One region of the Vibrio gallaecicus genome, then DNA from elsewhere that is predicted to be linked to it. Evidence: predicted binding sites of a transcription regulator. Region 1 holds the regulator's gene; each other region holds the start of a gene.
What was found. The regulator PurR, encoded in region 1, represses purine synthesis genes. The targets are predictions, from matches to a motif close to TNANGNAAACGTTTNCNTNA.

Region 1 (6,021 bases):
CTTCCTCTAAATGTCACTTAATATCATTATTATAGTTAGACAGGGAATCAAGGCATTAACTTTCATTGAAAATAAAAAAAGCCACAAATAATGTGGCTTTTTGGTGTGAAAGTGACTGATTAACTTAATTAATTCGGCTGATAAGCTCTTCTCGTCGCTGTTGAGGGATAACAGACCAGTGCATACCCTTTATAGCGCCCTCTAATGCCCATAACAACTCAAGGCTTACATCCGATGAATGAGACTGCCTAATAGCGTTGTAGGCATTTACAGAGCCAAATTCATACAGCCTTTCCACTGAATCAATGCCGGCTTTTTTAAGCATCCTTTCAGTCGCAAGTCGAAGGTTTGGGAGATCCTTCAAGCGGTTAGGTTTTGCTGAAGATTGTTCCTTTTTCTCATCTTTAGCGAAGTTTAGAGAAACTTCCGCTAAATTGAGAGTTTGTTGTAGATCTTGCAAAATGTTATTAGGAAGAGCGAAATACTTAGTAACAACAGGAAACCCTCGTTTTTTGTAGACGTACGGTTGAAACCCTTGTTGTTTGAATTGATCCGCAGAGTTTTTATCAGCTCTAATGTGTAGTTGATCATTCACAACTAATGCGAACATAGTTTCGTCAGCAAATAGGCCGAACCCACCAAACATTGAACGCGATTTTATTTTTCCTAGGGACTCAAATAACTTCATCGAGTCCTTTAGTAGTGGTTTATCCATGTGTTTTATCTCGGTGTATTTGAATTATGCCACCAAATAAGCAGGTCCGAGAGAGTAGCAAAATGTTGCTATAAAATGTCAGTTAGCGGTAAATCTTTCATTTTGCCATCGGCAACCCCGCTACCATACCAATATAGGCTTAGGCCGGAGGCTTTGCGTCTCACTCTTTAAAGTGGTTTGCCCTGTGCGTGACTTTTGACAGAATAAGTATTTTGTTGAACAAAGCTCACATTTGAATTTTTAAAGTGTGACATTCATTCAGTAAATGATAGTCGTAATGTGTGACTAAGTGCATTTGTTTTGTTTGTAAAAAAGCGCACTTAAATGTGCGCATTTATGAATGCTTTATTTATTTCAGTGATTTAACTGTGTTTCGTTCCACTATTTCTGGGTGCATTTCGAAAATACGTTTTTCATGGTCTTTATCTTTTATACGTTCTAGCAATATTTCAAAAGCATTTTTGCCAACGCGTCGCTTAGGTTGGTGGACGGTGGTCAGTGGCGGAGAAAAGTATTCAGCCAACTCAATGTTGTCATAACCAATAACTGAAATATCATCAGGGATCTTTAGCCCATTTTGCTGTAGTCGGCTCATTAAACCGAGTGCCATTGTATCGTTAAAGCAGAAAACGGCGGTTGGGCGGTCTTCCATCCCTACAATCTTGTCTGCAGCAATTACGGCTGTATCACATTCAAAGTTACCTTCAATGATTAAGTCATCATTCAATTCAACTTGTGCTTCATTTAATGCTCGGTGGTAACCTGCAATACGCTCAGTACAAGCCGCTTTATCTAGATGACCACTTAAGCAAGCAATTCGTGTGTGACCTTTTTCTAGTAGGTATTTTGTTGCTAAGTAGCCGCCCTCTTCAGAGTTATCGATGATCTTATCTGCTTGAGAGCTTTCAGGACCCCAATCCATCACTACTTTAGGGATATCCGCGTGTCGATCTAACATTTCACGAAGTTCTTCTGTTAGGTCGGAACACATCACTAAAATGCCATCTACGCGTTTTTCAGCCAGCATGCGAATGTAATCACGTTGTTTCTCGTAAATACCACCTGTATTGCAAAGGATCAAAGTATAACCTTGGCGGTAGCAGTAGCTTTCTACACCATCAATGACTTCAGAGAAGAATAAGTTGGTAGATTGAGTAACTAGCATGCCGATAGTACGTGTCGTATTGCATTTTAAGCTACGAGCAACAGCACTAGGTGCATAGTTTAATTCATCAACAGCTTTATTTACTTTTTCTTGAGTCGCTTCTGCAACAAAGCGAGTCTTATTGATGACATGAGAAACAGTTGTTGTTGATACGCCGGCTAATCGAGCGACATCTTTTATAGTGGCCATGGTTTTATCCTGTTAAAAGCTACTTTACTAGAGAGTAGGGCAGCAAAGTAGCCGTAAAGCTACCAGAGTGAGAGCACTGGTTAAGTTTTTCTAATGGTATTAAAGTGCTAAAAAACAAAAAACCGCTAATCAGAGCGGCTTGTTTTCAATTTCAAAATGCTCATGATCAGTAAAGCACAACATTTTGATGGTGTTTCATATTTTATCGTTTGCGATCACAATTTTAGACTGACTGGAAAATGACCGCAATAACATTCACCCATAATTATGGGTGAATTGTCACATTTACATCTAAATATTCTATCAATACTAGAATATCGCTTTATTCATCGCTTAGGTATTCTAGATCCAGTTTATAAAAGGCTACGAGCAGTGTTGCAACGCTTGCGTAAAATCCAAATTTATCGAATTCTGTACACTTTGCTTGGAATCTTGGTATCCAAGTAAGTAGGTATTTTTCGATAAACTGTTTTTGTTCAAGGAAGCTACTTTCAAACTCTTCACTGTTTTGATTTTCGTTAGAACGGATGATTAAATTTCCAAGAAAATCGAGTTCAATGGCAATGTGATCCGCTGGTTCATTTAGATCAGCACTAACTCCTACACCATGCTCAGCCATCAGTGTTTCCATGTCTTTTGCAGGTTGACCATTTAGTAGACCAGTATTACCAATATACAAAGATGCATAAGGCAAAGCGGCGTACTTATCGGATTTTAAGAATAAATCACAAAAGTCAGCCGCAAGCTCAAGCTGTTCATCGTCACGATTCTGAGAGCGGTTCAAGGCATCGACGAGTTTATCTATTGCTGGTTTCAGCGTTTCATTTTCGCCTAACCCAGCTAGAAATGAACGAATTTCAACAGACTTGTAATGCTCTAATTCTGATTCTGTTAATTCTTTAGCAAATAAGCTTGATAGCCACCAGTAAATTTCAGCTCTTTTCTCGTTGAATGCTTTCATTTCTTTCATCAATTATTCCTACCTTCATAAGGTGACGCCTAAAAACGGCTGAGATTCAGTGAACAGACTTAAACTTAAGTCGTAATGCCTATATTGAATTGCTCTGAGCGGTAAATAGCAAGGTTTTAGCTTGTCTTGCATCAAAAAAAAACCATGTTTCTGGCTTTTATCTTACTGGCGACTAGAATTGTTACGAGTTATGAATAGAATAGTCAATGAAACTATTAAATAAGAAAAGTGGTGTAGATGAGCTATCACGTATTAGTCGTTGAAGATGATGTGGTAACCCGAAGTAAACTGGTTGGTTACTTCCAGAATGAAGGTTACACAGTGAGCGAAGCTGAAAGTGGCGCTCAGATGAGGGAAGTGTTGGTTCAAAACAACGTTGACCTGATTATGCTAGACATCAACTTACCAGGCGAAGATGGATTGATGCTAACTCGCGAATTACGCAGTCAATCAGACATTGGAATTATTTTAGTCACTGGACGCACGGATAGCATCGACAAAATTGTAGGCCTTGAAATGGGGGCTGATGATTATGTTACTAAACCATTTGAACTTCGCGAGTTGTTGGTTCGAGTGAAAAATTTACTATGGCGCATAGCGGCTGCACGCAAGACAAATACGGCTGCAGTAGAAGAAACGGAAGATGAGACTATTGTACGTTTCGGAGAGTGGACATTCGATATCCCACGTCGCGCATTAAGTAAAAATGGTGAACCAGTTAAATTAACGAAAGCAGAGTATGAGTTATTGGTTGCTCTGTCTTCATACCCAAATCAAGTGTTAAGCCGGGAGCGTATTCTTAATATGATCAGCCACCGTGTTGATGCACCGAACGATAGAACGATTGATGTTTTGATTCGGAGAATGCGTGCCAAGATGGAGTTTGATCCGAAGAACCCGCAAATATTTGTGACAGTTCACGGTGAAGGTTACATGTTTGCGGGGGATTGATTTCAGTTAGTTTGTACAATAATTTGAAAGCTCCACTAGAACAAAATAGAAAGCCGAGGCAAATGTACCTCGGCTTTTTTATTGGACTAAATTCGTAGTGGCTTTTTATCGGTCACAAGCTTTAGCTGCAAAGTTATAAAGTTATAAAGTTATAAAGTTATAAAGTTATAAAGTTATAAAGTTATTGTGGAAGTCTCACGTGTATCCAATTTTATTCATAAAAGATCATTGGTAGCTTCAGACACTTTATCTACCGCATTATTGGTCGATTCTGATATAGACGATTCTTGATGATCTATCCAGTCGCGCAGCCTTTGCCACATTAGCCCCATCGTTTCATGCCAATAGCGCTCGGTTTGCTCTAAGTAAATCGCCTTTGGCATATATTTATTCCAAGGCTGCACAATATTTTTGTGAGCTAAGTAATTGGTTGGTGCTGGGGTTGGTTGGATTCCAGCACCATTAAATTCATAAATGGCTCTTTGCATGTGGCTAGCTGAAGTGACTAAAACAACTTTTTTATTTTGAATAAAAGCAGCCGCTTGTCGTGCTTCTTCCCCTGTGTCTTTTGCCGTTTCTAATAAAATAATATCAGGCTTAGAGACGCCTAAAGCTAAGGCTACTTTCGCCATCATTCTTGCATTACTGATTTCTAGACCACCACCGTAGCCAGATAGAATCAGTTTCGCCCCAGGGTACATACGTAAAATCCTGATCCCCTCACTCAAACGCATCAAACCTGTGCGGCTGAGTTCTGAAGTTGGTGGGATTTGATCGTCGACCACGTGGCCACTTCCGAGCACCATAACGAAATCTACGGATTTGTCGGTTGGTAAGAATACAGAGTACTGCCTTTCCAGAGGCATAAGTAAGCGACTAGAGATGGGTTGGAAGGCAATAAGGAAAATACCGCAGAGTGCGGTTAACGTAATTAGACATCCAGTCTTTCGTTTTGTAGTAAACATGACTAGGGCTAAGCCTAGAAAAGCGAGAATTAACATTGCTGGTAGTGGCATCAACAAGGATGACACGACTTTTTTCAGCTCAAACATATCCGAATAGTCCGAAAAAACATCACTTAGTAGTAAAAAGAGACATCGCCTCTTTATTCCTGAAATTCCTGTGACAGAATAGCAGGCACGATAGGACATAATAACTCAAGTGACCGTGACTGAAGACCGTAATTTCGACGATATTGCCCACAAATTTGCAAAAAACATTTACGGCTCTGACAAAGGAGAGATCCGTCAGATCATCGTATGGGAAGATTTAGAGCTTGCTCTTAATGAATTTGCTGATGAAAATACTCCCCTTCACGTACTTGATGCGGGTGGTGGGCTGGCTCAAATGTCACAGAAGATAGCTGCACAAGGTCACCATGTATCATTGTGTGATCTATCTTCTGAAATGCTGGCTCTTGCAAAAGAGGACATTGCAAAGGCTGGCTTGCTTGAGCAATATCGGCTGATCCATTCTCCAGTACAGAAGATCGCAGAGCATCTTGACGATAAAGTCGATTTCGTGATGTTTCATGCTGTGATGGAGTGGTTAGCAAACCCCAAAGAGGCTCTTGATATTTTGCTAGATCAAGTCAAGCCCGGAGGCGTTGCTTCGATTATGTTTTATAACCACCACGGCTTGGTACTGAAAAATGTGATATGTGGCAATATTCCTCATGTACTTGATGGGATGCCACATAGAAAGCGGTTTAAGCTGCAGCCCCAGAAAGGGCTTAAGCCAGAAGATGTCTATCAATGGATAGAAGACGCTGGTTTTGATATTCAAGGGAAATCTGGTATTCGTTCATTTAGTGATTACATAGGTAATATGGAATACATGGGCGATTATGATTTTGAAGATGTATTAGCGCTTGAAAAACAATTATGTCGACAAGAGCCATATTTATCTCTAGGACGATACATTCATGTGTGGGCGAAAAAGCCGGCATAAAGCGAAAGTAAGAATAACAAAGAATCATGCGTGACATCGAAATTAGACTGATGTCATAAGAAACGATAACAGGAACCACAA
Region 2 (6,021 bases), 1.6 Mb from region 1:
CCTTTCTCTCTTTCCCAGCTTGCATCATAAAGCCCTAAAGCTAAGAAGGGACCAATAAGCATGTAAACAATTAAACTTGGCATAACAACAAGGTGTGTACCTTGCCATTGCACTAATTGAACGATAGCAACTGCGGCTGCCATAAAACAAAGCCCGTAAAAGGCGCTGATGAAAGGCATTCGAATGAAGTCATGTAGAGCAAGAGAAAGCCAATGGAAAGGTGCTGATACGCTGACTTGATTGCAAGGAATCGTTCGTGCGTATTCGCTATCGCTGACCTTATGCTTTTTCTTATTATTAAAATCTGCTGGTTGTGCTGTACGAGACATAGATCCCCCCAGTTAATAACATCCTAGTTAAAATTCATTGAATGTAGCTGATTTACTGCACTTCAAACTGTGCATTATCACGACCATTTCAACGCTAGAGTTCTAGGTTGTACTGCAGTACCAGTGCTCAAATTTCAATAAAAGAGGTTTGTTATACCTAAACTAGCAAAAGGTGTGGTTGCTAATGGTATAGCTAGACTCTTAAGCATTTTGCTAGCGAGAGGGAGTCGATAAACTCTGAATCTGAAACTAACATTTTTGCATTTAATGTAAGCACATTATTGCCTAGGAACAGTATTAACTATTGGCAGTAGTATCAAAAAATACAACTTACACAGAGGCTTTTTGAATGATTATTTTTGAGGGGGGATGTTTAGAAGGAAAGCTGGGAAGGTGGCTAAGTTGAATAACTTCATAAAAATAAAGCCCTTACTAGAAAGTAAGGGCTTTAAAAGTCTGATTTGCGTTATCTAAATTATTTTAGACCTGCAAAGTCCGCAAGGATAGCGGCTTTGTCAGTTGCTTCCCAAGGGAATTCTTCACGACCAAAGTGACCGTATGCAGCTGTCTGCTTGTAGATCGGTTGAAGAAGGTTAAGCATTTCTTGTAAGCCGTATGGACGAAGATCGAAGTTTTGGCGAACCGCTTCAATGATGATTTCGTGTGCTACTTTCTCAGTACCAAACGTTTCAACCATGATAGAGGTTGGATCAGCAACACCGATAGCGTAAGACAGTTGAATCTCACAACGGTCAGCCATACCAGCAGCAACGATGTTTTTAGCAACGTAACGTGCTGCGTAAGCTGCTGAACGGTCAACTTTTGATGGATCTTTACCAGAGAATGCACCACCACCGTGACGAGCTGCGCCACCGTAAGTATCAACGATGATCTTACGACCTGTAAGACCACAGTCACCCATAGGACCACCGATTACGAAACGGCCTGTTGGGTTGATGAAGAAGTTAGTGTCTTTGTTGATCCACTCTGCAGGAAGTACTGGCTTGATGATCTCTTCCATTACTGCTTCACGTAGATCCGGTGTGGTTACTGAATCACAGTGTTGAGTAGAAAGTACGACTGCATCGATACCAACGATCTGACCTTGGTCGTATTGGAAAGTTACCTGAGATTTAGCATCTGGACGAAGGAAATCTAATTTTCCGCTCTTACGTACTTCAGCTTGCTTTTTAACAAGAAGGTGAGAGTAAGTAATTGGAGCTGGCATTAGGATTGGAGTTTCGTTAGTTGCGTAACCAAACATGATACCTTGGTCGCCCGCACCTTGCTCTTTAGGGTCAGCTTTATCAACACCTTGGTTGATATCTGGAGACTGCTTACCAATTGTGTTTAGTACTGCACAAGAGTCAGCGTCAAAGCCCATGTCAGAATGAACGTAACCAATTTCACGAACGGTTTCACGAGTGATTTCTTCGATATCAACCCATGCAGACGTTGTTACTTCACCGCCAACCATTACCATGCCGGTTTTTACGTAAGTCTCACAAGCAACACGTGCTTTTGGATCTTGTTCCAAGATGGCATCAAGAACAGCATCAGAGATTTGGTCTGCAATTTTATCTGGATGACCTTCTGAAACAGATTCAGAAGTGAAAAGGTGCTTAGCCATGAGAGCTCCACTTTTAGTTTTGAACGTAATACGTTGAGGCGTAAATAGTTAAAAAGCGCCGATAAATTTATAAGTCGTCGCTAATAATTACATTATATTATGTAGGTGTTTCTACATCTAGACGTCTATTTTAGTTTTCATAGGTTGAATTACAAGCTCTTTTTTCGGATATGTCATAACTAAACGTTTGCGTATGAATAAGGATAACCAACGGTTTAGAGGGATAAATGTCATAAAAATGCAGAAAATGCCGCTTATAAGCCCTGTAAAACGTTTGCAGTCACTATAGTCGTTTGAGAGAATACTGGCGGCTAAATAACAAGAAAAGTTTAGCCTTATCCTCTTTTTCTTAAATCGCTTACGCATCCAGGAGCAGACATGCCTTCTCGTAAAGATCTAGCCAATGCAATCCGCGCACTTAGCATGGACGGTGTTCAACAAGCAAATTCAGGTCACCCAGGCGCCCCTATGGGTATGGCTGACATCGCTGAAGTACTTTGGCGTGGTCATTTGAACCACAATCCTTCAAACCCTGAGTGGGCAGATCGCGACCGTTTTATTCTTTCAAATGGTCACGGTTCAATGTTGATTTACTCTCTGCTTCACCTAGCAGGTTACGAGCTTTCAATTGAAGATCTTAAGAACTTCCGTCAGCTACACTCTAAGACTCCAGGTCACCCTGAGTACGGTTACGCACCAGGTATCGAGACGACGACAGGTCCTCTAGGTCAAGGCATCACTAACGCTGTTGGTATGGCAATGGCTGAGAAAGCTCTTGCTGCACAGTTCAACAAAGAAGGTCACGACATCGTCGATCACTTCACTTATGCATTCATGGGTGATGGTTGTCTGATGGAAGGTATCTCTCACGAAGCATGCTCTCTAGCGGGTACGTTAGGTCTTGGTAAGCTGGTTGCTTTCTGGGATGACAACGGCATCTCAATCGATGGCGAAGTGGAAGGCTGGTTCTCTGACGATACACCTAAGCGTTTTGAAGCATACGGCTGGCATGTAATCCCAGCGGTTGACGGTCACGATGCTGACGCGATCAACGCGGCTATTGAAGCGGCTAAAGCGGATCCTCGTCCAACACTTATTTGTACTAAAACTATCATTGGTTTTGGTTCTCCAAACAAAGCGGGTACGCACGACTGTCACGGTGCTCCACTCGGTGCTGATGAAATTACAGCAACTAAAGCAGCGCTTGGTTGGGAACACGGTCCTTTCGAAATCCCAGCTGACATCGCAGCTGAATGGGATGCGAAAGAAGCGGGCGCAGCAAAAGAAGCGGCGTGGAACGTGAAGTTTGATGCCTACGCAGCGGCTCACCCTGAGCTAGCAGCTGAATTCAAACGTCGTACTAACGGCGATCTTCCAGCTGAATGGGAAGAGAAAGCAAACGCAATCATTGCTGATCTTCAAGCTAACCCAGCTAACATCGCATCACGTAAAGCATCTCAAAATGCTCTAGAAGCGTTTGGTGCTATGCTACCTGAATTCATGGGCGGGTCTGCTGACCTTGCGCCTTCTAACTTGACTATGTGGTCTGGTTCTAAGTCTCTTGAAGCAAATGACTTCTCTGGTAACTACATCCACTACGGTGTACGTGAGTTCGGTATGACGGCTATCATGAACGGTATCGCTCTGCACGGTGGTTTCGTACCATACGGCGCAACGTTCCTAATGTTCATGGAATACGCTCGTAACGCGATGCGTATGGCTGCTCTGATGAAAGTTCAGAACATTCAAGTTTACACGCATGACTCTATCGGTCTTGGCGAAGATGGTCCTACTCACCAACCGGTTGAGCAGATCGCATCTCTACGTCTGACTCCAAACATGAGCACATGGCGCCCATGTGACCAAGTTGAGTCTGCTGTTGCTTGGAAACTAGCAATCGAACGCAAAGATGGTCCTTCTGCACTTATCTTCTCTCGTCAAAACCTTGCACAACAAGACCGTGACGCTGAGCAAGTAGCAAACATTGCTAAGGGTGGTTACATCCTGAAAGATTGTGCTGGTAAGCCAGAGCTAATCATCATCGCTACAGGTTCTGAAGTTGAGCTAGCGGTTAGCGCTGCTGCTGAACTTACAGCTGAAGGTAAAGCGGTACGCGTAGTATCTATGCCTGCAACTGACGCGTTCGATAAGCAAGACGCTGAGTACCGTGAGTCTGTACTGCCATCTGACGTTACAGCTCGTATCGCTGTAGAAGCTGGCATCGCTGATTTCTGGTACAAGTACGTTGGCTTCGGTGGCAAGATCATCGGTATGACAACGTTTGGCGAATCTGCACCAGCAGGTGAGCTATTCAAGATGTTCGGTTTCACTACTGAAAACGTAGTGAGCACTGCAAAAGAGCTTCTAGCTTAATAAACAGCGGTAATATGAACAGAAAAAAACCGAGCCATAGGCTCGGTTTTTTATTTGGTGTTTAGAAACATTAGTTATTCGAATTCCTTTCCCCAATTATCGATCTCTCTAGTTCCACAGACCTTACATTCAACGTAACGATCCATATTGTAGTAGTGACCACCATTGATAATGGAGTTAGCAAACAGCTTAATTCTGCCTAACAAAGTTTTGTCGGTATCATAGCTGCTTGTTTGGCGAACAAGAACTTCACTATGTGGTGTTTCTTCATTACACTTTTTACAACAATGAGTTGCTGGGAATCCAGACATAACCTTTCCTTGGGTTGAGAAAACTAGGTTAGAAACAGCCGTAGGATTAGGTAAACTCATTCTCAATATAATTGCACAATAGCCATGTTACTCGCTAGATTTATAAATCTTGTTTGTCGAGCTGTATCACTTTATTTATTTTGATAATAAATCTTATGTTTTAGATGGAGGTTTGCTTATGCCTTTCTGGTCTCGCCGATAATTTGCATCTCTATCGAATCATTTGTAACGAGTAACTTACATTGAGGAGTTTGAGCGCATTTCATCACTAACACCCTTGAAAGATATAATGAAGTAAGAGAATGTTGATGCACTTTTTTCATATAAAAGGCTTGGCAATGACAAATAAGATTATCCTGGTCGTTGATGATAGTCAGGACATTCTCGACGCTCTTAGTGAATATCTAGAGCGGTCTAGCTTTACGGTTATCACAGCGCTTGAAGGCAATGAAATGTGGAAGAAGCTCGAAACCGTCACTCCAGATCTTATTATTCTAGATATTATGCTGCCCGGAGATGATGGGTTAACTTTATGTCAAAAACTACGTCTTCAATCTCAAGTTCCAATCATTATGCTAACCGCAGTAACCGACGATGCTGATCGAATCGCTGGGTTAGAAATTGGAGCTGATGATTATATTACCAAGTCATTTAACCCTCGGGAGCTACTAGCCAGAATTAAAGCTTTATTGAGGCGTTCCACGTTTAGCCATAGCCAAGGTGAACGGACATTAAAGTTCATGGATTGGACGTTTGACACTCTTAAACGACAATTGAAACATGAAGATGGTGAGGTGGTATCTCTTTCTAGTGCCGACTATAACTTGCTTACGCTAATGCTGGATTCTCCCAACCAACTATTAAGTCGAAATGATATTGCGCATGCCCTTTGGGGAAGGGATGCTGAGCCACTAGAGAGAGGCATTGATGTGCAAATTAGCAGGCTGAGAAAGCAACTGAGGGACGAAGATAGAAATACGATTATGACAGTAAGGCATCGTGGCTATATGTTAGTGATCGATTCGCATATTAGTCGTATTCAATTTTGAAAAAAAATATATTTCAGTCAATGGTTGCACGAATCACTTTGTCTACATTCTTGGTGATTCTCTTAGCCGAAATATTGGCAGGTGCGGTATGGTTTACTGCTACATCTGCATCAAAAAGAGAATCGGCTAGCCACGCTATGACCGCTATATCATCAGCTGCAGCAGACACCATTAACTACTTTTCTGGTCTGCCGATTAATTATCGCCACTTGGTGTTAGAGCAGTTACGAAACATTGGAGGAACAAGGTTTTTTATATCGATGAATAATCATCAACTTCCGATCCCTTCTTTACTTAATCACTCTTTAGTCCCTCACATGGAAACACAA
Region 3 (6,021 bases), 1.2 Mb from region 1:
GTGCTTGCGTTACTTTCTCTTGGAGGAAAGCCACCGCATTTTCGACTTGGGCATCTGATAAATGCAATACAGATAGAGTAAAACTGCTACCTTTTAGATCTGGGTTACTAGACATCGAAAACTACAGGACCTCAATAACGAATGGCTACAATTTCTTTCATCTTTACAATAAAGGGAATTGCCTGAAACTAGGTTTATCATGTTATATTCCCAAACCAAGCACAGCAAGTAATCTTGTTGTCAAATGAACGTTTTGTTCCCAATATTTCATCTATATAAACGACATTACTCTCAACTTAGAGTTTTGTGGTTATAAACTATAAAAAAGGCTTGTCATGCTGTGTTCTATTTATAAAAGCTCTAAGAAAGAAGGCACATACCTTTATATTCCTAAGAAGGATGATTTTTCACAAGTTCCTGACGCACTGATGCAAATGTTTGGTAAACCTAGCTTTGTTATGGTCATCAAAATGGAAGGCAGAACTTTGGCTCAAGTTGATATTGAAAAAGTGAAGGTATCAATGGCTGAAGATGGCTTCTTTTTGCAAGTGCCACCGCCACCAGTGAACGAGCTGGAACTGTATAAAGAGCGTAAAGCACAAGCGGATAATGAAGATTAAGTACATTAATTCAAGGAGGAAGCATTGAGTAAATTAAGTAAATCGACAGTTGGCTTAACAGGCTTGTTATTGGCGAGTAGCCTGATGACGAGTAACTCATTCGCTAATGAATTGAGTTTTGAACAGTATGTTGAGAAATTAAAAACTCAAGGTCGTGAGCACGGTATTTCAGAAGTTATTCTTGAAGAAGCGTTTGATGGCGTAACTTTCAAACCAAGAGCCGTCAAAGCCGATAAAAATCAGCCAGAAAAAAAGCTAACCTTAGATGAATACATTCCTAGAGCCGTCCCGGCATGGAAAGTGAAGCAAGCACAAACCTTGTATAAAAAACATTATGAAGCCCTTCATCGAATTGGTAAGGAATACGGTGTTCAACCTAGGTTTATTGTTGCGCTATGGGGCGTGGAAAGTAACTTCGGCAAGTTTACTGGTAACTATAGTGTCATCGATGCTTTGACGACAATGGCTTATGACGGTCGTCGTGAAGCCTTTTTTAGTAAAGAGGCAATGGCTGCATTAACCATTCTTGAAGAAGGTCATATCAAGCCTAAAGATATGAAAGGTTCATGGGCTGGGGCAATGGGGCAACCTCAATTCATGCCTAGTTCATTTCTAGCTTATGCTGCGGATGGTAGTGGTGATGGTAAAAAAGACATCTGGAATACTGAAGAAGATGTGTTTGCCTCTGCTGCTAACTATCTAAACCAGTCAGGCTGGGATGACCAATATACTTGGGGTCGCCAGGTTTCTGTTCCTTCTGATATTTCTCTTGATCTGCAAGGTAGAACGGCAGACAAAGCTAAGTATTTACAGGAGTGGTCTGAACTTGGTGTGAAGCGTTTTGATGGCAGTGCATTGCCTAAGCTGGATGAAGACATTCAAGCTTGGTTAATTATGCCAGATGATCAATCAGGTCGTTCGTATTTGGTTTATAACAACTACAACGTCCTGATGAAGTGGAATCGCTCGTATTACTTTGCACTCGCGGTGAGTCACTTAGCAGATAGAATTAAATTCAACTGATTGTGCCATCTGAAAGACTACTCATTTGAAAATAAACAAAAGCCGCTGCGTTATGAACGCCGCGGCTTTTTAATTTGAATGAGTTTATGTCTCCCTTAATTTCGGGGGAACCTTGAACTCAGATTATTTTGAATGAAACTGCTCACAAGCGATCATCGTATTTTCGATGAGGCTAGCAACAGTCATAGGACCTACACCGCCAGGAACCGGAGTAATGAAGCTCGCGTTCTCTTTTGCTACATCGTATTCAACATCACCGACAAGCTTGCCCGAATCTAGTCGGTTAATACCTACATCGACCACGATTGCACCTTTCTTAATCCACGCGCCAGGGATGAAATTAGGTTTACCTACCGCAACCACAACCACATCTGCTTGGCGAACGTGACCTTCAAGATCTTTAGTAAAGCGGTGACAAGTTGTTGTCGTACAGCCCGCTAGTAAAAGCTCTAAAGTCATAGGGCGACCAACAATGTTAGATGCACCAACAACAACGGCGTGTTTACCACGTAAGTCAATGTTGTATCTGTCTAGTAGAGTAATGATGCCTTTAGGTGTGCAAGAGCGAAGCTTTGGCATACGTTGAGCAAGGCGGCCCACATTATATGGGTGGAATCCATCTACGTCTTTTTCTGGAGTAATGCGCTCTAAAACATGAGTGCTGTCAATTCCAGCAGGTAAAGGTAGTTGGACTAAGATGCCATCAATCTCAGGATCTTCATTAAGCTGATCAACTAAGTTTAATAGTTCTTCTTCAGTTGCGGTTGCATCTAGGTCGTAGGATTTTGAAACAAACCCGACTTCTTCACATGCTTTACGCTTGCTTCCTACATAAACTTGAGATGCTGGGTCTTCACCCACTAATACAACTGCTAATCCTGGAGCTCGTAAACCCGCCTCAGTGCGAGCTTTAACACGTGCTGCGACTTCAGAGCGAACGGTTTGAGAAATTAGCTTTCCATCAATATTTTGAGCTGTCATGAATTTCCTTAGTATTGATATTCAAGTTAGTGGCTGATGTTTTGGCGCATTATTTCAGAAAACGTTTTTGATTTCCATCAAGCAAACGTTTGCATTGGTCTATTTTTCTTCACTTATAACGTAAGTGACTTTTTTTTACCCACTTAGATCAGAATGTTACATAAACCCGTTGATTTACAGAATCTATCTCGTATAATCTTTTCCTGCAGCGCGCCCTTAGCTCAGCTGGATAGAGCACCTCCCTTCTAAGGAGGTGGTCGAAGGTTCGAATCCTTCAGGGCGTGCCATTATTTAAGAAACCCGATAACTCAATGAGTTGTCGGGTTTTTTGCGTTTGGGCGATAATGTTTATCTGACTCAATTGTTTTCTTACATACCCACATAGTTAGATTCTTATGTCTTTAAACGAGTGAATCACTCACTCTCAGCATGCTTTTTTAATCAGCGATATAAACAAGACATGATGACTATTTATTGATTCCACTACTATGAAATTCTATTTGGCTACTTTAAATTAGTAGCCTCAAACTTCTTAGTTTCAGTTTATGCGTTCACTCCTACCTGTAGGGGAGAAATTAACGCAAACTGAATTTTCACAGTGAAAACATTTATGCAAAGTTCAAATCCAAGGAAAAGTGGAGATCTCCACGTTCAGGCTGTTACCTCACAAATAAGAAGCTACTTAGATAGCAAAGTGTTACCTGAATTTGACGGAATAGCTTCTGCTACCGCGCGTTTTATCATAGAAAAGCATAGTGACATTGTGGAAGTGACGAATAAGTTTGAAGCGGAGAATTCAAACACAGCACCTGATCTTACATTACGTAAAAATGATGGTGAAACCGTATGCGTTAATTTGTACAAAATTAAGAACAAACAAACGATACAACCCAAAAACTTAGGGGCTAAAAGTTTTATTGAAAAATACTTTAATTCACCTAACTTGCAAGATGAATTCAATTCCTACTTTGAAAGTGCTTATCGAGATTTCTTGTCTGAGACGACTGCCGTTTTTAGTGATAATTTTAAAAAAGATGCAACAGAGCGTGAGCTAAAAGATGAATTAAAAAAGGTATGTCCGAAGTTTGTTCCTGAAGTCGAAGCGTTTCGGTCGAAGTTTTTATATGAACTTCGAGAAAAGTGTTTTGGCTTATTCATCAAAGAATATAACCAAGCAAGTGGTGCTATTGAACAGGCTTTCAATGCTTTATTTATGACAAGTTCCTTCAACGTGATTACGCGTTATGACGGTGATGTACTTAAAGGTGTTGATGAGTTTCGAGTGGACGTTCATGAGACTAAAAACGTCAGTATCTCTAAAGTTGGAATGAACAGCGTGGGCATAACTTCTGACGATATCACTCTCTTGCTTAGGTTTAAGTTCGAAAGTAGCCCTGTATCCTCGATAAAGCTGGCAACGAGTTATTCGAAGCCTAAAGCTGATCAAACCATAGTGAAAGGAAACCTCCGTGCTTTAAGTCGGTTTAACGAAGCACTTTCAGGGGGATTTAAGCCCGCAGGAAGTCAAGCGAACCCTAATGCGATTGGTAAATGTTCTGAAGCCATTTTTTACTCACAGATACTGAAAGTTAACTCAAGTGTTCGGCAGCTTGATGAAAATAACTTCGTCGATATGTTCAAAAAGTACTCCCCAAATATCACTGAAAACGAATGTGAGTGCATCACCAAAACCACGGTTGGTGCGGTAGATGGGTTAATGGCATTTCTAAAAAGAAAGCATGGTGAATATACGATGGATTCGATAGAGCTTGTCCCAGACGCTTACTTAGATAACCGTCTTGATACTGCCGATATCGAATTAATTTTAAAAGTCGATAATAAGTATGTGTCTGAGCCTATTTCCCTCAAAGCGATAGCCAAAGCTTCTAATGAAATTAACTGTAAGAATCCAGGCATTGGGCAAATACTCGGTCCCACTTATTTTGGATTAGCACAAGATGAGCTTAATGCGGTGTTGGGTGACGTAAGAGATAAATTTGCAAGTGATGATGTTGATCATCGAGGGGCTTTAGAGGCAATTTCAAAAAATATTGGTAGGCAATTAGCTCAAGCTTTTAGTGACCAACAAGAGCAACTCATCAAAGGAACGGAGTCGCTGCTAGGCAAAGCGCTCGTAGTGATTGTTTATTATGTAGATAATAAATATGCAGTTTTGGAACACGGTGCACCCATACCTCAAGTTGAAGTTTTTCCAGAAAATCCATCTTTGATACAGAATACGCTGTCTTGGGCTGGTGGCGACGAAAAGATCAGGCTAAGAGTGAAATTCAGTGGAAGTCAGAAACACGGATGGACATCTATAAAGCTCGCTTGCGCGTATATTTTCCCCCGTCATAAAATCAAAGGGTTGGTGTAGATATACGGTCGTAAATGCTACTCAGAAATAGTTGATACGCATGGTGTTGCTTAATTGCTTGCATGGCATTCTTTAACGGTTAATGCTGGGTTATATAACCATGCTATAAGTGTGCTTATTTGATACCTAGTGTGTCCAAATGTTTCTATTTTATTTATCATGGTTACTCCTTGATGTATAAAATAAATTGCGTCATAACCATTTAAATTCAATGACTAATAATGTAAGCAGCACTGAATTGTTTTATCGTTTGATTGACTGTGATATGGATGAACAAAATGCCATTCTTGCAGATATCGACCGCACAATGCCGGAACTCGTCTCTCGTGTAGAAGCTTTATTGTCTTCCCCTCCTAGCTATCCTTTAACGACCCTTATTGATGAACATTTATCATCAACATCTAACGTAGCTCTATGTTTCGAAAATGAAGTGGTTGATCGGTATCGAGTAGAACAAGAGTTAGGGCGAGGCGGATTTGGAGTTGTGTATTTTTGTTCTCGAAATGACCCTGTGTTTGAACAAAATTTTGCTATTAAGTTTTTTAAGCAAGAAATTGTTCAGCTATTCGGCAGTTCATTACTTTTTCGAGAAGCTCAAATGTTGGCGAGCTTGAACCACCCATTTATTGCAAAAGTTTATGATGCTGGGATACATGAAGGCACTGTCTATATTGTCATGGAGCATATTGAAGGCGTTGCCTTATCTGAATACCTCAATAAGTCCAGCTTAAAGAACATGGATAAACTGACGTTGTTTTGCGATATATGTCTGGCGATAGAGCATGCACATTCTTTTGAGATATTACATGCAGATCTGAAGCCGGATAACATCTTGATTGATGCTCAGGGTAAGCCTAAGTTAATAGATTTTAACCTAACCCAACAGAATGAAGCTCTGTCTGGCTTATTTGCGGAAAACTCCAGCGATTTTGTGGTTCGTGCTGCCAGTTCTGATTTTGCGAGTCCAGAGCAAATAAAGGGCAAGCCTATTAATACAATGGCGGATGTCTATGCTCTAGG
Region 4 (6,021 bases), 1.2 Mb from region 1:
AATGTGCCTGGTAATGAAAGTGCGTATACGCAAATGGAAGAGCTGCTGTACACCAAAGAGCAAGGTATCTTGCATTAATACAGGCGTAAGATGAGCAGTAAGATTGATAACCAACTTTTTTCAGCACATGAACATGCATTAGAGCATGATCCATGCCCTCAATGTGGTGGAGAGCTTCAGCTTCGCCATGGTAAGCACGGTCCGTTTTTAGGCTGTAAGCTTTACCCAAGTTGTGATTACATCAAACCATTACATCAAAATGATGGTCATGTGGTTAAGGAACTTGGAGTCCCATGTCCTGAATGCCAGAATGAGTTGGTATTAAGGCAAGGACGATTTGGGATGTTCATCGGGTGCAGTAATTACCCTGAATGCCATCATATTGAGTCGTTAGATCAGCCTAAAGAGCAGATTGAAGAAAAGCCTTTGGTTGGTTGTCCTGAATGTGGACGAGGCCACTTGGTTGAGCGTAAATCTCGCTATGGCAAAACCTTCTATGCTTGTGATAACTACCCTAAGTGTAAGTTCGCAGTTAATCAGCCACCCATTATAGGTCGTTGTGAAGAGTGTCAGTTCCCGTTGTTACTTGAGAAGAAAACAGCCAATGGTACCAAGAAGCAATGTGCTGATCGCAAGTGTCATCATATTCAATCTCAGTAGTAATATAAATCACAGTAAGCGAATGATCAGAAATATAAAAACGGCGCTCAATGAGCGCCGTTTTTATATCAAGTCGACGATGTAAATTTACTTCATCTTCTCTGCAAATTCATGCACAGCAGGGTAGGCTTGTCTGTCGAGAATGTCTGCCAGAGAGCATAACGCTCTTTGCAGCTCTGCATTGTAGTCAGCACTCACGTTTATGTGGCCCATCTTACGGCCTGCGCGCTTCTCTTTGCCATACCAATGAACATGACAACCACCTTGAGCCAAAATCTCTTCAGGTAGAGTATCTTCGCCAAGGATGTTGATCATTGCGGTTGGGCGAACCAGCTTAGTGCTACCTAGTGGCATTCCACATACGGCACGTAGATGGTTTTCAAACTGACAAGTCTCAGCGCCTTGTTGCGTCCAGTGGCCAGAGTTATGAACACGTGGTGCAATCTCGTTAACCAGCAGTGAACCTTGAACATCAAAGAACTCAAGTGCTAGTACGCCAACGTAATCTAAGCGTTCTGCAATGGCGGTGAACATGGTTTTCGCTTGCTCTTGCAGTTCAATGTCATCAATCGCTGTCGATAAGCTCAACACGCCATCGGTGTGAACATTTTCAGCCAATGGGTACACTTGAATCTCGCCATTAGCGCCACGAGCACCAACCAGTGATACTTCACGGTCAAATGGAACGAACTCTTCAGCTACAATCGCTTGGTTGTCTGTTGCGGCAATGCACTCAGCCATTTCTGTCCAAGTTGCGTCAACATTGTTTAATGTCTTCAAGCGCCATTGACCTTTGCCGTCGTAGCCACCAAGTGTGCTCTTCAATACCATTGGTAAGCCAACGTGAGCGATCGCAGCGTCAAAGTTTTCGCGAGAGTTAATCACGTAGTACTTAGCATTTTTCACGCTTGCTTCGTCTAACAGGGCTTTTTCAAGGCGACGGTCACCGCCGGCTTTGATTGCTTCTGTTGTCGGTAAGAACTTACCGCTGCGCTCACATACCTCAAGTACATCGTGAGGGATATGTTCGAACTCGGCAGTAATGACGTCCGCACGCTCAATCGCATTTTCTAAACCATTGCCTAGAATCGCTTGCGTTAATGGGTGAACAATATTTTTGCTGCCGATATCAAAAGCAGAAATTTCAATATTCAGTGGTGCCCCCGCTAGGGACATCATGCGAGCAAGTTGGCCCGCGCCTAACACAAGAACATGCATGGGAATTAGTCCTCTGCAGGGTTTGGATTAGCAAGAACCGTTTCTGTTTGCTCAGAGCGGAACGCTTCTACTTTCGCCATTATTTCTTCATTGTGTGTACCAATGATTTGAGCGGCTAGGATGCCAGCATTGGCAGCGCCAGCTTCACCGATAGCCAAAGTACCTACAGCGATACCTTTTGGCATTTGTACGATAGAAAGCAGAGAGTCCATGCCTTTTAGTGCTTTAGACTGAACAGGAACACCCAAAACAGGTACGCTTGTGAAAGCTGCAGCCATACCTGGAAGATGTGCAGCCCCGCCCGCTCCTGCAATAATTACTTTAATACCACGCTCTTTCGCACTGGTTGCGTAGTCAGCAAGCAATTGAGGTGTGCGGTGAGCAGAAACCACTTTTGTTTCGTACGCCACGCCAAACTGATCCAACATTTCTGCAGCTAGCTTCATTGTTGGCCAATCAGATTTAGAACCCATGATAATACCGACAGTCATCTCAAACTCCTTCAGGTACGATTTAATTAGTGATTAGATATTTTGCGCGCATTATACGGGTAAAATGGCTTAAGGAAAACGTTTGCGTCAGTCTGAGTTGTTAATTGATACATTTTATAAACAAATAGCTTTAGTCACAGTGAATGATAATTTGTACACTTACCGAGTTCGATAACTGAATTAATGAGGCAACCCGTGGATAACTTTCAACATACTTTGCAGGCATTACAACAAGGTGAAGTCATTGCTTACCCGACCGAAGGCGTTTTTGGGGTCGGTTGTGATCCTGATAATCCACAAGCCATCAAGAAATTACTCGAGTTAAAACAGCGCCCGATTGAAAAGGGCTTGATCTTAATAGCAGCAAGTTACGAGCAGTTATTGCCTTATATTGATGAAAGCCAACTAACCGATGACCAATTAGCGACGGTCAAAGCGACATGGCCTGGCCCGGTCACTTGGATTATGCCAACCAGCAGTAAAGTCACTGACTGGGTAAGTGGCCAGTTTGATTCCATCGCGGTACGAGTGACTGATCACCCTTTGGTTCAAAGGATGTGTAATGCATTCGGTAAGCCGTTAACCTCTACCAGTGCCAACCTGACTGGCGAGCCGCCTTGTATGACGACTGAAGAAGTTCAACAGCAACTAGGTCAACACTTAGTTGCGATTCTAGAAGGTCAAACGGGTGGCCGTGAGAAACCAAGTGAAATTAGAGATGCAAAAACGTCGAAAATATTAAGACAGGGTTAAACCCTGCAAAGGAAGTAAGATGTCAGCAATTGATAAAGAAGCAGTAAAACAGTTTTTACTGAGCCTACAAGATTCGATTTGCCAACAGCTTGAGCAAGCTGATGGCGCAGCACTGTTTGAAGAAGATGCATGGGAACGTGAACCTGGCGAACGTCTTGGTGGCGGTGGTCGAACTCGTGTGATGACCAATGGTGCGGTCTTTGAGCAAGGTGGGGTTAATTTCTCTCACGTCGCAGGTAAGGCAATGCCTGCCTCAGCCACAGCTCATCGCCCTGAGTTAGCCGGACGTAAGTTTGAAGCTATGGGGGTCTCATTAGTTATCCACCCTAAAAACCCATACATCCCAACTTCACACGCCAACGTTCGATTCTTTATTGCGGAAAAAGAAGGGGAAGACCCGATTTGGTGGTTTGGCGGTGGTTTTGACTTAACGCCATTTTATCCTTTTGATGAAGACTGCCAATCTTGGCATCAAACCGCGAAAGATCTTTGTGCGCCGTTTGGTGATGATGTTTATCAAGAACATAAAGAGTGGTGTGATAAATACTTCTATCTGCCTCACCGAGACGAAACACGCGGTGTTGGTGGTCTGTTCTTTGATGATCTGAATGAATGGGGTTTCGATAAGAGCTTTGTTTATATGCAGGCAGTTGGTGAAGGCTTTGCAGCTGCCTATCTACCCATTGTAGAGCGCCGCAAAGAAACGTCTTACGGTGAGCGCGAGCGTGACTTCCAACTTTATCGTCGTGGTCGCTATGTCGAATTTAACCTAGTCTATGACCGTGGTACCTTATTTGGTTTACAAAGTGGTGGTCGTACAGAGTCTATATTAATGTCGATGCCACCATTAGCCCGTTGGGAATATCGCTACGAACCACAAGCGGGTTCACCAGAAGCTTTGCTTTATAGCGACTACCTAAAGCCTCGAGTTTGGTAGTTCTTCCTTCCTTATTGGGATAGTGATAGGGTCATCTGTATAGATGACCTTTTTTATTTCTGTTAGGTAAGGATATGACACAGCAAGTAGATCGTTATGCCGTTTTCGGCAACCCCATTGTGCAAAGCAAATCGCCTTTTATTCATACCTTGTTTGCCCGTCAAACCAATCAGCAACTTACCTACACTGCATTACAGCCAGATAGTGGCCAATTTATCGCTGCTGCTAAAGCTTTTTTTAATGACGGTGGTAGGGGGTGTAACGTCACTGCGCCTTTTAAAGAAGATGCGTATCAGTTCGCTAACCGCCTGACTGAAAGGGCTGAACTAGCGGGTGCCGTAAACACACTTAAGAAGTTAGATGATGGAGAAATCATCGGTGATAACACTGATGGCGAGGGTTTAGTTCAAGACCTTCTTCAGCAGAAAGTGGTGTTAGAAGGAGCTCGTATTCTTTTGCTTGGCGCTGGTGGCGCTGCGCGAGGTGTAATTCAACCTCTTCTTGACCAAAAACCGCAACAATTGGTGGTCGCTAACCGAACCCGTTCAAAGGCAGAACTATTGGCTGAAATGTTTTTTTCGTATGGAAACATCAAGGGGGTGGGGTTAAGTGATGTTAATGAAGGGTTTGATGTGATTATTAACTCTACTTCGTCTGGTCTAAGTGGTCAGCTTCCTGAAGTTTCGGATGTGATTTTTAATACCAATAGTGTCGTCTATGACATGGTCTACGGATCTGGAAATACGGTATTCAATCAATGGGCTCTAGATAATGGAGTTCATGCTGCTTATGACGGATTAGGCATGTTAGTAGGTCAAGCTGCGGAAAGCTTTATGCTATGGCGAGGGTTACGCCCTGGTTCTAAACAGGTATTAAGAGAACTACGTAAAAATTTAGAGGTATAAAAGGTGAATCAATCAATCCTATTTCCAGATATTCAAGATTGGGATGAAGCGAGTCAATCTATTATCTTCCCTGCACAACAGTCAGGCGCTCTGATTGAATGTGTCATGGCTATTGAAGAATTATCACAATTGGCTGGTAAAGGGGTAGAAGGTGGAGAACAAGCTTTAGTTATCTTTTCAGAGCTACGTTTTGATATTGAAGAGCTGGTGGAAGAACTCATAGAAGAAGAGGAGTATGACTCCTCTAATCGGATTCAGATCAAGGTGCTTTAGACTGGAAGTACAGAGTCTAGATAGTCGTTTTTATTCTGAACATAGTTGTCAGCTGATTTCTGTAAAAAGGCACGCTCTTTATCATTTAATGGGCGTGCTTGTTTTACAGGGCTTCCTACATACAGATAACCGCTTTCAAGTACCTTATTAGGCGGTACCAAGCTACCAGCACCAATCATTACTTCTTCTTTAATAACGACACCATCAAGTACAATGGCACCCATGCCAACTAAAACGCGATCCTCGATAGTGCAGCCATGCAGCATTACTTTATGTCCAATAGTGACATCATTACCTATTAATAGAGGATAACCCTCAGGGTTTTCAGCATTCTTATGGGTAACATGTAATACACTGCCATCTTGAATGTTAGTTCTATCACCAATATGGATATGGTTCACATCCCCTCGGGCTGCAACTAAAGGCCATACACTCGAATCGTCACCGACTTTGATATCACCAACCAGTACAGAACTTGTATCTATATAGACAGCTTGCCCTATTTGAGGTGATATTCCTTTATAACTGCGTATTGAACTCATAAATCCTCCTTTATATAGGCACCATAAGCCCTTAATTAAGAGGAATACTAGTGAAAATGGGATGTTTTGAACAAAAAATGCTCGAACAATCAAAAAAGTAAGAAAAACTTCAAAAAGAACTTGCCAATGTGATCGCAATCTCTATAATGCGACCTCGTTGAAACGGGAAGGCTTCTTAGGAAACCAGAACGAATTAACCAGTCAAATTAGCCAAGCCAAGCGCTTGAAAGAGTTTTGAAAAA

Region 2: the regulator PurR is predicted to act here: its motif matches at 2,135-2,154, upstream of metK (methionine adenosyltransferase).
Region 3: the regulator PurR is predicted to act here: its motif matches at 2,702-2,721, upstream of folD (bifunctional methylenetetrahydrofolate dehydrogenase/methenyltetrahydrofolate cyclohydrolase FolD).
Region 4: the regulator PurR is predicted to act here: its motif matches at 2,440-2,459, upstream of purE (5-(carboxyamino)imidazole ribonucleotide mutase).

Annotation. Positions count from the first base shown of each region.
Region 1 covers NZ_AP025490.1:1,142,995-1,149,015, forward strand. Annotated here, with positions in the region: gene OCU78_RS05090 (TfoX/Sxy family DNA transformation protein) at 125-715, opposite strand; cyclic di-GMP riboswitch class I at 823-907, opposite strand; gene purR (HTH-type transcriptional repressor PurR) at 1,065-2,069, opposite strand; gene torD (molecular chaperone TorD) at 2,392-3,039, opposite strand; gene torR (two-component system response regulator TorR) at 3,277-3,990, shown strand; gene elyC (envelope biogenesis factor ElyC) at 4,206-5,042, opposite strand; gene cmoM (tRNA uridine 5-oxyacetic acid(34) methyltransferase CmoM) at 5,158-5,940, shown strand; gene mukF (chromosome partition protein MukF) at 6,021-6,021, shown strand, end outside.
Region 2 covers NZ_AP025490.1:2,816,247-2,822,267, reverse strand. Annotated here, with positions in the region: gene OCU78_RS12220 (DUF2189 domain-containing protein) at 1-329, opposite strand, end outside; gene metK (methionine adenosyltransferase) at 805-1,959, opposite strand; gene tkt (transketolase) at 2,338-4,332, shown strand; gene OCU78_RS12205 (hypothetical protein) at 4,407-4,643, opposite strand; gene OCU78_RS12200 (response regulator) at 4,982-5,692, shown strand; gene OCU78_RS12195 (ATP-binding protein) at 5,689-6,021, shown strand, end outside.
Region 3 covers NZ_AP025490.1:2,376,204-2,382,224, reverse strand. Annotated here, with positions in the region: gene minC (septum site-determining protein MinC) at 1-115, opposite strand, end outside; gene OCU78_RS10180 (YcgL domain-containing protein) at 336-620, shown strand; gene OCU78_RS10175 (lytic murein transglycosylase) at 645-1,643, shown strand; gene folD (bifunctional methylenetetrahydrofolate dehydrogenase/methenyltetrahydrofolate cyclohydrolase FolD) at 1,767-2,624, opposite strand; tRNA gene OCU78_RS10165 (tRNA-Arg) at 2,835-2,911, shown strand; gene OCU78_RS10160 (hypothetical protein) at 3,235-5,001, shown strand; gene OCU78_RS10155 (serine/threonine-protein kinase) at 5,213-6,021, shown strand, end outside.
Region 4 covers NZ_AP025490.1:3,237,194-3,243,214, reverse strand. Annotated here, with positions in the region: gene OCU78_RS14310 (DUF494 family protein) at 1-78, shown strand, start outside; gene OCU78_RS14305 (DNA topoisomerase family protein) at 91-660, shown strand; gene OCU78_RS14300 (5-(carboxyamino)imidazole ribonucleotide synthase) at 748-1,878, opposite strand; gene purE (5-(carboxyamino)imidazole ribonucleotide mutase) at 1,884-2,369, opposite strand; gene OCU78_RS14290 (L-threonylcarbamoyladenylate synthase) at 2,565-3,122, shown strand; gene hemF (oxygen-dependent coproporphyrinogen oxidase) at 3,142-4,059, shown strand; gene aroE (shikimate dehydrogenase) at 4,134-4,964, shown strand; gene OCU78_RS14275 (DUF1488 family protein) at 4,968-5,237, shown strand; gene OCU78_RS14270 (gamma carbonic anhydrase family protein) at 5,234-5,779, opposite strand.